One region of the Natranaerobius thermophilus JW/NM-WN-LF genome, then DNA from elsewhere that is predicted to be linked to it. Evidence: riboswitches for the same ligand, from Rfam matches in the RefSeq annotation. Region 1 holds a riboswitch; each other region holds the start of a gene.

Region 1 (3,168 bases):
GTAGAACAATATCTTTTAGATGAGGAAGAAGTTGACTCTGTATACGCAACCATAGGTGAGCGAGCTAGTCAAAGAGAAGGAGCAGGGTACACTCAAAGAACTCCCCATCGCGGTGAATTGATGGTGATATTGGAAACAGATGAGCAAGAAAAACTTGCCCAACAAGTTGAGAGTGAATTTTACGATCATGACCAGGCCTCAATTAGCGCTTCCGAGATGGAGGGAGATTTAGAGATGGGTGGTGATGCTATTGAAATTGACTTAATCGGTCCAGAACTTGACACACTGAGGGAACTGTCTCAAGATATAGCTAATGAAGTTTCTGAATTAGAAGTTGTTTCAAATGTTTCGAGAAACTTACCTACACCCAGACCAGAACTACAGGTTTCTCCCAAAGACGAACAAAGCATGTTAAAAGGAATTACTCCCATTCAAATGTCTCAAGACTTAGAAACTGATTTAACAGGAAGAAGAGCAACAATTTTTAGAGAAGATGGTAGAGAGATCCCCATAGTATTAGGTTACTTTAGCGAAGGACCTGAGTCTACTGAAGAAATAAAAGAAAAATACCAGGATATTGCCACAGTTGAAAAAGAGCCAGGCCCTACGGTTATCAATCGACAGGACGGTCAGCGCTATGTAACAATTTCAGCCGATTCGGAAACAAGAGATGTTCGGGGAGCGGTAAATAGTATCCAAGATAGATTAGATAATGTGGATATCCCGCAAGGTTATCGCCTAAATTATGGGGGCGCTTACGAGGATATGTGGTCCTCATATTTAGAGCTAGGTGGAGCTTTGGCTTTATCTTTGTTGCTAGTATTTATGGTCATGGCAGGTCAATTCGAATCTTTACGTTATCCTCTTGTTATTATGGTCAGCATACCTTTTTCTTTTGTAGGTGTAATTCTAGCACTATATATTTTGAATGATACTTTAAATGTGGCATCAATAATGGGGGTTATTATACTTTCAGGATTAGTTGTTAATAATGCTATTGTTTTAGTGGATTGCATTAAACGGGAAGATAGTGTCCTTGAAGGTGCTTCCCTTAGATTGAGACCCATTTTGATGACTACTATTACTACCTTGTTGGCATTAATTCCCATGGCTATTGCCGTTGGTCCTGGGTCTGAAATTCAAAACTCTTTGGCTTTTTCTCTTATAGGTGGATTGTTTAGTGCTACTCTACTAACATTAGTGATACTGCCTTTAGTAATCATCTGGATTAAATCTAGATTTAATCTAGATTAGATATATTGAATTGAGTGGAAATTTTTATGAAATTCAATTGACAATTTATGTAATTGAGTGATACTATAATTTTAAATTAAGTCAGCAAATTAGGGGAGCCGTATTGGCTGAGAGTGGACCTGAAGAGGTCCTGACCCTTTAACCTGATCTGGGTAATGCCAGCGCAGGGAATTACTCATAGATCCTGTAATGTATTAGTTAATAGGACCTTTCCCTAGATCGGGTAAAGGTCCTAATTTTTGTTAGTTGATAGTGGTTCCCAATATATAAGGAGAGTGATTAAGTGAGTGATGAACATACTAATAGATTAAGGAAGCCGCGCTTGTTTGTCACGGATTTTGATGGAACCGTTACATTTCAAGACAGTTGTAATTTAATGATTCAAACTTGTGCCCGAAATGGATGGCAAGAGCTTAATCAACAGTGGGAAAAAGGTGAGCTTACGACAAAAGATGTTGCTCGAGAGACCTTTAAGTTATTTGATTGTTCCTGGGAGGATGTTAGCAGAGCTATAAGTAATATTCAAATTGACCCTGATTTTAAAAAATTTGTTGACATAATAAATAGAGAAGGTGATCAGCTATACATTGTAAGTGATGGTTATGATTTATTAATTAAAGAAATTTTAGGTAGAGAAGGATTATCACATATTCCTTTTTACGCTAATAAATTATTGGTTAACAATAGAAATTTCAGTATGACAACACCATATTCTAATGATAACTGTCATCAGTGTGGTAGCTGCAAAACTGCAATAATTCGAAGCTTAATTAGCAATTTTAAAACTGTCCCTAAAACAATCTATGTAGGAGATGGCTATTCAGACCGATGTCCCATAGAAATTGCAGACCTTGTTTTTGCCAAAGAAAAACTATATCAAATAGCAAAATCGAAAGGAATTGAAGCTAATAAAATTAAGAGTTTTCAGGATGTAATAAATAAACTAGATATTAAAACGGAATAATCTATGGAATAAATACGAAACTATAAAACTGAATGGATACCAGCTTGGAGAAGTTGAAAAAATACAGACTAGATCAATATAATCCTTAATTAGGAGAGATAAACTTGATTGATTCAATGTATATCCAAAAAAATGTAGGTTTTTACGATCGTATAATCAGAATTGTCATTGGTATAGGTCTGATAGTTGTACCTGTACTATTTGGATTCCCTGGCTGGTTAATTGCTTTACTTGCAGCTTTAGGCGGGTCAAATATTTTAGAGGGAGTTTTGGGTTTTTGAATAATTTATCACTTAGTGGGGTGGTCTACCCTGACAAATCAATTTTTCTGATTTTAATCTTTAAGGAATAACGGCCTCATTTCAGGCATCCAATAATATTGAGGTGGGGTCGATGTTTTTCCAGTCTGGTTATTTTAAAATTCTTATTTCAGCTTGTATTTGGGGAACTGTGGGTATTTTTGCCAGATGGAGTGCAATGCCAGCTACTGACCTGGCTTTCTATAAGACATTATTTGCCTGTTTATTTTTATTGTCGATTTTGCCCAGGGAAGATCTTTTGATCACAAATAAATTTAAGGCATACATGGTTATCTTTTTAACAGGAATTTTATATGCTTTGAATGCAATTTTATTTTTATCTTCTATCTATCTAACCACTTTAAGTAATTCTCTATTTGCTTATTACACTAAACCAGTAATTGTAGCATTTTTAGCCCCTTTTTTCTTTCGAGAAACTCCGGAGTTCAGAAATATCCTGGCCATAGTCATTTCTCTGGTAGGTTTAGCCTTAATTTTAACCCCTTCTGTAGTCAGTATATCAACTCAAGACTTGGCAGGGATCGCCTTAGGTTTGTGTGCTGCTATAAGTGCTAGTCTAGTGGTGATCTTAGTAAAGCTAGTGCAATTACCGGCGCCTATAGTAGTTTATTATAAAATGGTTGTGGCCAT
Region 2 (3,168 bases), 380 kb from region 1:
CACTTAAATAAGTTTCAGTTAATGAAGCACATAACCAAATTAAAGAAAAAAGACAAATATCAACATTGGAACCTAGTAGGCTCACAAGCAATTCAAGATATAGTAGATAGAATAGATAGAGCATACCAGTTATTCTTTAGGAATTTGAAACATGGTATTAAAACTTCACCGCCTAAATTCAAAAAAATTAAAAAATACAAAAGCTTCACTTTAAAACAAGCAGGTTGGAAATATGTTGACGATAACTTAATCAAAATCGGAAAGAAGGTCTATAAATTCAGTAAAAGCAGAGAGCTTCCAGAAAATATTAAAACTGTAACTATAAAACGAGATCCTTTAGGCGACCTGTATATTTGTTTTGTAGTTAAAGAAAAAATCGAAGTCCCCGATAGGCAGGGTAAAAGCTCCATCGGCTTGGACTTTGGCTTGAAGACATTTCTTGTAGCATCAGACGGTACGAAATATGAAGCACCATTCTATTATCACCACAAATTGAAGGAATTAAAGAAAGCACAGAAAGAATTAAGTTCAAAAGAAAAAGGCTCTAATAACCGAAACAAAGCTAGGAAAAAAGTTTTTAGACTTCATAAGAAAGTGGTCAATCAGCGTAGAGCCTACTTCTTTAAACTGGCACATGAGCTAACAGATAAGTATGAATACATTTTTATTGAAGACCTCAACATGAAAGCTATGCAAAAGATGTGGGGTAAAAAGATTCAAGACTTAGGATATTCTACTTTTGTTGAAATTCTCGAATATGTTGCCAAGAAAAAAGGTTCTAGAGTAGTTAAGGTAGATCGCTTTTATCCAAGTTCAAAAATTTGTAGTAAGTGCGGTGAAATAAATCAAAACCTTAAACTATCAGACAGAATTTTCGAATGTGATTGCGGTTTAAAAATTGACAGAGATCTGAACGCTGCAATTAATATACACATGGGCGGGGCATCGTCCATTGGGTTAGGAAACGTAAGACCTGCTATCATAGAGGCTGTTTCTGCTTGACCCCAGAATCCCACTGCTTTAGCTGTGGGAGTATGTCAAGAAGGCGGTTCGCCCGAACCAAATAGCCAAAAAGATGTTGGAAGATGGAGAAAAAATAGATAAAATTATGAGATATACTGGATTAACTAAAAAACAAATTGATGATCTTAAAAAAGAATTAAAATTGATCTGAAGTCGAGATGATTAAATTTACAAAAATTAACGAATATGATATCTTTATATTAAGAAAATTTATAATGAATATTTATGCAAAAAATTTATGGCAAAAACTTTATAATGAATTGGAACACCGCCGGGGGAGCCCCAAAAATGGGCTGAGAGGGTAAACACCGACCCCATAACCTGAACTGGTTAATGCCAGCGAAGGGAGAGCGGTTGCCGTAGGCTAAGATTTAGAACAAGACAGTGTATATACGGCTCCCGGTCTTCCCGGGAGCTTTTTTTATTATCAGAATTATTATCATGGATTAATATTATGCCTTAATATCATGCCTTAATATCATGACTTATCATGGGAGGTGGCTACGATGTTACAAAATAACACCCGTAAAATAACTTTGATGGCTTTGTTAATCGCTATTGGAACCTTTACATCTCATTTGATTTGGTTTCCAGCTGGTTTCGCTAAAGCTTATCCTATGCAGCACGCTATTAATGTAATTGCCGGTATATTTCTCGGTCCAGGTCCAGCAGTTCTGATCGCATTTATGATAGGTTTATTACGTAATATTTTGGGTATCGGAACTTTACTTGCTTTTCCGGGTGGTATGGCAGGGGCTTTACTGGCCGGAATAGGTTTTAAAATGGCTAGACAGCGCCCTTACGGAGCTTTTATTGGAGAGGTATTCGGCACTTCTATTATTGGCGCTTTGCTATCAGTCCCTATTGCCAGATTGATCCTAGGCCATGAAGCTGTGATCTACTTTTATATTCCACCCTTTGCCATAAGTGCCATTGTTGGGGCATTCATAGGAGTTGGCTTGAGTGTGGTATTAGAAAGGGTCCGGGGAGACAGATCTATTTCCATGACAGATCATCTTTGATATACCCCCTATATATTCTCGCAGTTAAAGCAGTGGGGCTTTAGTGGGGTTTTAGCGGGACTTTAGCGGGGCTTTCTCTTTCTGTTTCTCATAAACAACTATAACAAAAAAGGGTGATTATATGTCTAAAACAAAAGTAGTTATGACCATTGCAGGTTCTGATTCTGGGGGTGGTGCTGGAATACAAGCTGACCTAAAAACATTTCAGTCTATAGGAGTATTCGGAACTACCGTGCTAACAGGTGTGACTGCCCAGAACACTGCAGGGGTACAAAACGCTGTTCATCTTGAATCTAGTTTGGTGGCAGAGCAATTTAAGTCAGTGGCGGAGGATATGGAAATTTCTGCAGTAAAGACGGGGATGCTTTCAAATGCTCAAATAATTGAAACCGTTTCCGATAATCTTGCTTCTTTTTCAACGAAACCTTGGATTGTAATTGACCCTGTTTTGGCAGCTACAAGCGGTGATTTACTACTAGAAAGACAAGCAGTATCAACTTTGCTAGAGAAGCTTATTCCCATCTCTGATATCATCACTCCTAATATTCCCGAAGCAGAGATATTGACTGGCATAAACATTGACCATTCAAAAGACTTACAAAAAGCAGCTCATAAGTTGAAGGAAGCGGGAGCAAAATCCGTATTAATCAAGGGTGGACATACAAGTGGAAACGCTACTGATCATTTCTTTTGGGAAGATGAATATCACACATTTTCAGCTGAAAGAGTGGGCGTTGGCAGTCTTCACGGAACGGGTTGTACCCTGGGATCAGCTATATGTGCATATTTGAGTAAAACAGATGATCTATTAACTAGCATAAAATTAGCTAAAAAATACGTTACACAAGCCATTAATAATAGTTTTACAATCGGTGAAGGTTCAAAAGTACTCTTGCATTCATCAATAGGAGATGAAGAAGTGCAAGAAAAGGAGGAATTAAATGCATGAGTACATTCAATTCTAATTTTAAGTTGGGAACTTATTTGACACAAGTTAGGCAAGAAAATCCTTTAGTCCATGCTATTACTAATTATGTCACAATGAATGATTGCGCTAATATTACATTGGCTGCCGGCGCTTCACCGGCTATGTGTGAGAGTAGGGACGAAGTATCTGATTTTG
Region 3 (3,168 bases), 1.0 Mb from region 1:
TTATCGCTCATTCCTCCGTCTACTGAAACATAATTTCTAATACCTGGTATTTCTTTAATGACTCCAACACGATACAACATGACACCCGCTTCTCCAATAATTGAACGCCCGGGTTCAAAAATTAATTTCGGCAATTCTATTTTAGAGTCTTTTGCCATATCCAGGATAAGTTGGGATATTTCATTCATAAGTGAATCAATATCTAATTTCGAATCATCACTTCGATATTTTATTCCCATACCCCCACCTAAATCCAGTTCCGAAATACTGTAATTATATATTTTTTGAATTGAAATTAATAATTCCATCATGGTTTTAGCAGCTAATCTATAAGGTTTACTTTCATTAATTTGTGAACCAATATGACAGTGTAGTCCTTGTAAATCAATATATGAAGATTTGATTGCAAAGTTTACAGCTTTCATTATATCGTCTTGACGTAAGCTGAAGCCAAATTTGGAGTCCTCTTGACCAGTTAATATATATTTGTGGGTATGAGCCTCTATCCCGGGTTTAACTCTAAAATAAATTTGGACCCTAGTACTCTTTTTTTGTGCTAACTTTTCAATCAGTTCAAGTTCCAAGAAGCTATCAACTACTATTCTTCCCACATTACAATCTAAGGCATATTCTAATTCTCTTGAGGTTTTATTATTTCCATGAAATAACAGCTTGTCCCCAGGAAAACCAGCCTGAACCGCTGTAAATAATTCCCCTTCCGAGACTACATCAAGGAACAAGCCTTCTTCTTCAACTATTTTACAAATGGTTGTTGACAAAAAAGCTTTACCAGCATAAGCCAATTCAGTTGTAGGATAATATTGTTCTAAAATTCTTCGATATTTTCTACATTTATTCCTAATATGTTCTTCATCTAATATATTCAAAGGTGTATCATATTGTTGAGCTAATTTTACTAAATCACAACCACCTATTTCCAAATTTCCATCTTCATTGATTATTACTGATTCTGACATGACCACTTATAATCACAACCCTTTTATTTTTAAAACTAATCCTATCACTGTTTTTTAATATTTGTCAATAAAACAACAAATTATCCTTGACAGTAAATAGTTTAGAAATAGTATAATAATGTTGAATCAAATATTCGCCAAGCAGGGGTGCCTGAATTCAGGCTGAGAAAGGCCAGTACCGCCTTACCCTTTGAACCTGCTCTGGTTAGTACCAGCGTAGGGAGCTTGTATTGACTAATATCCAAATTAGTCAAGTCAAACTCACCTACTTATGCAGGGTGAGTTTTTTTAATCTAATCAATAATTTACGAGAGTTGAAAATCTTGGAGGTGACAAAATGACAATCAAAGTTAATGGAGAAACAAAACAGGTTTCGGATAATTTAACGGTAAACCAACTTTTTTGGGAATTAAATTTAAAATCCCGCGGTAAAATTGTGATCTTAAACAGGGAAGTAGTTCACAAAGACGAATGGGAAAAGACCCAATTATCAGAAGGTGACGAAATTGAAGTATTAAGTATGGTTGGAGGTGGTTAATTTGTCTAATGACATTTTGAAAATTGGCGGTAAAAAATTAACAAATAGGCTGATTGTGGGCACTGGCAAATTCCCTAGGAAAAGTCTGATTCCACAAGTTTTAGATAGTTCCGGCTCTCAGGCTGTTACAGTTGCTTTAAGGCGCGTTGATTTAAATTCCGATGATGAAAATGTCCTGGATTATATCAATCAAGACTGTATTTTGATGCCAAACACCTCAGGAGCTAGGAATGCAGAAGAAGCAGTAAAAATTGCTCAAATAGCACAAGCTGCTGGATGTGGTAATTGGGTAAAAATTGAAGTTATTAAAGACCAAAAATACCTTTTACCAGACAATTCAGAAACTTTAAAAGCTTCAAAAACCCTAGTGGATGAAGGGTTTAAAGTCTTTCCTTATGTTAGTCCCGAGTTATCAATTGCCCAGGAAATGGAGCAAATTGGAGTTGAAGCTGTAATGCCCTTAGGAGCACCTATTGGTACTAATAAAGGGCTTGAAACCCGTGAGCTCATTAAAATACTAATATCTGAGATAAATTTACCTATTATTGTTGATGCGGGTATCGGTCGGCCATCTCAAGCGGCCGAAGCTATGGAACTAGGCTGTGAAGCTGTGCTAGTAAATACCGCTATTGCTACGGCTGAAAACCCAGTTTTAATGGCAGAAGCTTTCAGTCAAGCTGTCAAGTCGGGAAGGAAAGCATATTTATCCAAAGCCGCACCCGTGAAAGAGACTGCTGAAGCTTCTTCACCTTTGACTGGTTTTCTTCGAGACGAAAATGGGGAGGGATAAGTAATGAGTTTTAGAGATTTTATTAAAAAATACCAACAGCTAGACTTTCAGCAAACTTTTCAAGATATCACTCCCCAAAGGGTTGAAACCGCAATTTATAAAGACAATCCAAACTTTAGAGACTTTTTAGCCATGCTATCGCCAGCCGCAGAAAATTACCTGGAAGAAATGGCGCAAAAAGCTAATCAACTCACCACAAATTTTTTTGGAAAAGCTATCGTTTTGTATGCTCCCATTTACGTTAGTGATCATTGTGATAATAACTGCCTTTATTGTGCTTTTAAAGTAGATAATCAGTTTCAAAGAACTACTTTAAGCCTTGAAGAAGTTGAACAAGAAGCCCAAGCTATCAGCCATACTGGTCTTCGCCATATATTGCTTTTAACTGGTGAATCTAAACCACATGCACCCCTAGATTATATAGAAAAATGTATTGATATTTTAAAAAAATACTTTTCTTCTATAGCTATAGAAATCTATCCATTGACAGCCAAAGAATATAAACAGTTAATTGACAATGAAGTTGATGGACTTACAATCTACCAAGAGGTTTACGACGAAGATATTTATCAACAAGTTCATAAAAGCGGCCCAAAACGCGATTATGATTTTCGATTACTAGCCCCGGAACGCAGCCTACAAATGGGCATGAGAAGGGTTAACATAGGTGCATTATTTGGTTTGGGCCCCTGGAGGCAGGAAGCTTTTTTTACTGGTCTACATGCTTGGTACTTATTAAATCATTATCCGGAAGCTGAAATTTCCATATCTTTTCCCCGCTTAAGACCTTTTGCTGATGAAACCTTGGAATATTATAGAGTTGCGGATAAAAACTTGGTTCAAATGATAGTAGCCACAAGAAT
Region 4 (3,168 bases), 400 kb from region 1:
AGTCCCCTCAGTAGTTGGTGGAGATTCACAAAAACGTCGTGGAATTGTACTGGCTAAATCCATACCAGCAAAAAGCAAGTTTAAAATTCAAACCGGAGAGCTGTTGAGCAGTGCTCGAAAAAAGTGCCCTGACCTGTTTGTAGTACCACCCAATTATGATCTATACCTTCGATGCAGTAATGCCATGGTCGAATTGCTGTACGAATACTCCCCTTTTATTCAACGCTATTCGGTTGATGAAGTCTTCCTGGATTTCACCAATATGGAAAAACAATTTGGGGATTATCTTACCGCCGCTAATACTATTAAGGCCAGAGTAAAAGAAGAACTCGGGTTCACAGTGAACATAGGAATTGGCCCCAATAAGCTCTTAGCTAAGCTGGCATCAGAATTTAAAAAACCCGACCGAGTTCACACATTATTCCCTGAAGAAATTCCTACTAAGTTGTGGCCACTACCTGTAGGAGAATTATTTATGGTGGGAAGGGCTACAGAAAAAAAGTTACTTGATCGAGGAATCACTACCATTGGGGAACTGGCTAAAACTCCTCGCAATAAATTGAAACTTTGGTTGAAAAGTCACGGGCTTTTGATCTGGGATTTTGCCAATGGAATTGAGGAGTCTTCCGTTAGGCCAGAAGGTTTTCCTATGAAGGGTTTAGGAAATTCTACTACTACTCCCGAAAATGTGGCTGATAAAGAGACAGCACGGCTTTGGTTATTATCTTTAACTGAAAAGGTCAGTAGCCGATTACGTGATGCTCATTGTTACGCACAAGTAGTCAATTTATCAATTAAAACCTCACAGTTTATTTCCTACGGTAAACAAAAAAAATTACTCAATCCCACAAATTCTACTAAAGTTATTTTCGAAACTGGTAAAAAACTTTTAAATGAATTATGGGATGAAGAAGAACCCTTAAGACACATAGGAATTTCACTATCTTCCCTTTCATCGAGTAAGTCTTACCAACTATCGATGTTTGACAAATTGTCTATTGATACGGATTCAGAAGAGTCTTTTTATAAAGCTATCGATAAAATCAGGGCTAAACACGGGGAAACTTCTTTAATCCGGTCCTGTTTTTTACATTCAACAGTTCCTCCCTTGGCAGGAGGAGTAGATGCAGAAGAAGAGTATCCCATGATGTCTAGCTTATTATAGAAGGGAGAATTACTGTGAAGGTAATAATGAAACCTATAGAAATGATTGCCTGGTTTAAAGAAGATGGAATTCCTAAACCTTTAAAATATCGTATCACCACTTCCGAAGGTACTAAAAAAGTGGTTAGTGTTGACCAAGTTATATCCACATCTGAAGAAAAATTAACAGGCAACAAAATGATTGTTTACACTTGCCAAAGTACTATCGGAGAAACCCAAAAAATTTATGAATTGAAATACGAAATATCTTCATGTAAGTGGTATCTTGCCAAGATTTGAAGAGTTCGTCACGCATTCTCGTGACTTTAGTCATGAGTTAGTGGCGACATATGTTAGTGAAAGAATTTAAATTAATATGCATTGTATTATATTTACACCCATGGTAAGATAGTAATAACAATCGAATTTTATTAAGCCAATAGGGGTGCCGGGGATCGCCTTCCCGGCTGAGAAGGGCAATTAGTCCTACCCTAGAACCTGACCTGGATAATACCAGCGTAGGGAATTGGCTTTTAGTCTAGGCGAGCTATATAGAGTTTTCTGTATTATTTATGTATTATTTACGACTAAAAGCGCAATTCCTAAGGAATTGCGCTTTTTTTAATATGGGCTGTGTTAAAGTTGAATGTTGATAGTTGAACTCTTCAATTTCACACTAAGAGTTCAACTATCAACAAAGGAGTATAAAAGAGCCTTAATATAGGAAAGGAGAGTTCATTATGGAAAACGTATCAAAAAATGTCAGAATCCTGGCAGAAACCGGTATCGCAGTGGCTTTGGCATTGCTTTTAAGCATGATTAAGCTTTACACCATGCCCCAGGGAGGATCTGTTAGCTTAGAGATGTTACCTATATTTATCATAGCCTTTCGTTGGGGGTTAAAACCCGGAATACTGGCAGGAGTCACTTTCGGGATATTACAGCTAGCAGTAGCAGGCTTTATAGTTCACTGGATACAATTTTTCCTGGATTATCCTGTAGCTTTTGCAGGATTAGGTTTAGCTGGAACCTTTTCATCATGGATTAGAAAAGCGAATTCCTCGGCCAATATAATCTTACCTATAGTCACAGGTGTTATTTTAGGTGGAATGGTCAGATTTGTCTCCCATTTTTTAGCTGGAGCTGTGTTTTTTGGCGACTATGCTCCCGAAGGGCAAAGCGTCTGGATGTACTCTTTGTTGTATAATTCCAGTTATTTAGTTCCGGAACTAATAATCACTATAATTGTTATAGTTTTATTGACCTTGACTAGAGTGAAAAAATACTTTACTGTCTAATCTTATAACTCAAAGTAACACCATCGCCGACAGGTAAAATAGTACTGTAAAGTCTATCATCAGACATTACTTTGCGATTATATTCATCAACAGGAGCCCCTAAATTTCTTGGGGCTCCTTTAACTTTGAATAAGGTATCATCTGCAACAAGCACCCCACCCTGATTCAACAAATTAATACTGTTTTCCAGTACTTTAGGGTATAATGATTTTTGAGCATCTTGAAAGATTATATCATAGGGACCAGTTAAGTCCCGAATTTTCTCGCTAATATCACCATAAACCAGTTCTACAGAATTTGAAAGACCCGCTTCCTCTATATTTGTTTTAGCTTCTTGATAGAGTTTAGGGTCTTTTTCAATTGAAATAACTTTCCCTCCAGTTTGTTTTACAGCTTCGCCTAACCAAATAGTTGAATAACCTAGACAGGTACCAAATTCTAGAACTTTTTGAGCATTTATCAACCTAATCAAAAGACCTAAAAATTTACCCGTCTCCAGCTCTATACTGGGTTGTACATCATCCCGTTGATATTCTTCTTCCTTAATAGTATCTGATTTACAATTATCCCTGACTATGTAGTTTTGAATATAATTAAAAATTTCTTGATCCACATTTATTACCCCCTCTAATTTTGCATTGGCATTGGCTTTAAAATTGGATATCTATAGATACTTATGGTTTCTTATTTAAAAACCTTTATTCTCTCATCTAGAGGTTTAAATTCC

The links. A riboswitch is a leader RNA that binds a small molecule or an ion and turns the genes downstream of it on or off. The one in region 1 is predicted to bind thiamine pyrophosphate.
Region 2: linked by a shared signal. The riboswitch ahead of thiW (energy coupling factor transporter S component ThiW) and the one ahead of NTHER_RS14255 (MtnX-like HAD-IB family phosphatase) in region 1 are both predicted to bind thiamine pyrophosphate.
Region 3: linked by a shared signal. The riboswitch ahead of thiS (sulfur carrier protein ThiS) and the one ahead of NTHER_RS14255 (MtnX-like HAD-IB family phosphatase) in region 1 are both predicted to bind thiamine pyrophosphate.
Region 4: linked by a shared signal. The riboswitch ahead of thiT (energy-coupled thiamine transporter ThiT) and the one ahead of NTHER_RS14255 (MtnX-like HAD-IB family phosphatase) in region 1 are both predicted to bind thiamine pyrophosphate.

The regions. Positions count from the first base shown of each region.
Region 1 is NC_010718.1:3,055,655-3,058,822, reverse strand. Features, by position in the region: gene NTHER_RS14260 (efflux RND transporter permease subunit) at 1-1,254, shown strand, start outside; TPP riboswitch at 1,336-1,441, shown strand; gene NTHER_RS14255 (MtnX-like HAD-IB family phosphatase) at 1,538-2,218, shown strand; gene NTHER_RS15730 (YgaP-like transmembrane domain) at 2,323-2,499, shown strand; gene NTHER_RS14250 (DMT family transporter) at 2,612-3,168, shown strand, end outside.
Region 2 is NC_010718.1:2,671,380-2,674,547, reverse strand. Features, by position in the region: gene NTHER_RS12590 (RNA-guided endonuclease InsQ/TnpB family protein) at 1-1,002, shown strand, start outside; TPP riboswitch at 1,287-1,389, shown strand; gene thiW (energy coupling factor transporter S component ThiW) at 1,530-2,045, shown strand; gene thiD (bifunctional hydroxymethylpyrimidine kinase/phosphomethylpyrimidine kinase) at 2,167-2,994, shown strand; gene thiM (hydroxyethylthiazole kinase) at 2,991-3,168, shown strand, end outside.
Region 3 is NC_010718.1:2,009,965-2,013,132, forward strand. Features, by position in the region: gene lysA (diaminopimelate decarboxylase) at 1-977, opposite strand, end outside; TPP riboswitch at 1,111-1,217, shown strand; gene thiS (sulfur carrier protein ThiS) at 1,315-1,515, shown strand; gene NTHER_RS09700 (thiazole synthase) at 1,517-2,305, shown strand; gene thiH (2-iminoacetate synthase ThiH) at 2,309-3,168, shown strand, end outside.
Region 4 is NC_010718.1:292,979-296,146, reverse strand. Features, by position in the region: gene NTHER_RS01545 (DNA polymerase Y family protein) at 1-1,165, shown strand, start outside; gene NTHER_RS01540 (hypothetical protein) at 1,180-1,443, shown strand; TPP riboswitch at 1,575-1,685, shown strand; gene thiT (energy-coupled thiamine transporter ThiT) at 1,884-2,441, shown strand; gene NTHER_RS01530 (O-methyltransferase) at 2,431-3,054, opposite strand; gene NTHER_RS01525 (nitroreductase family protein) at 3,126-3,168, opposite strand, start outside.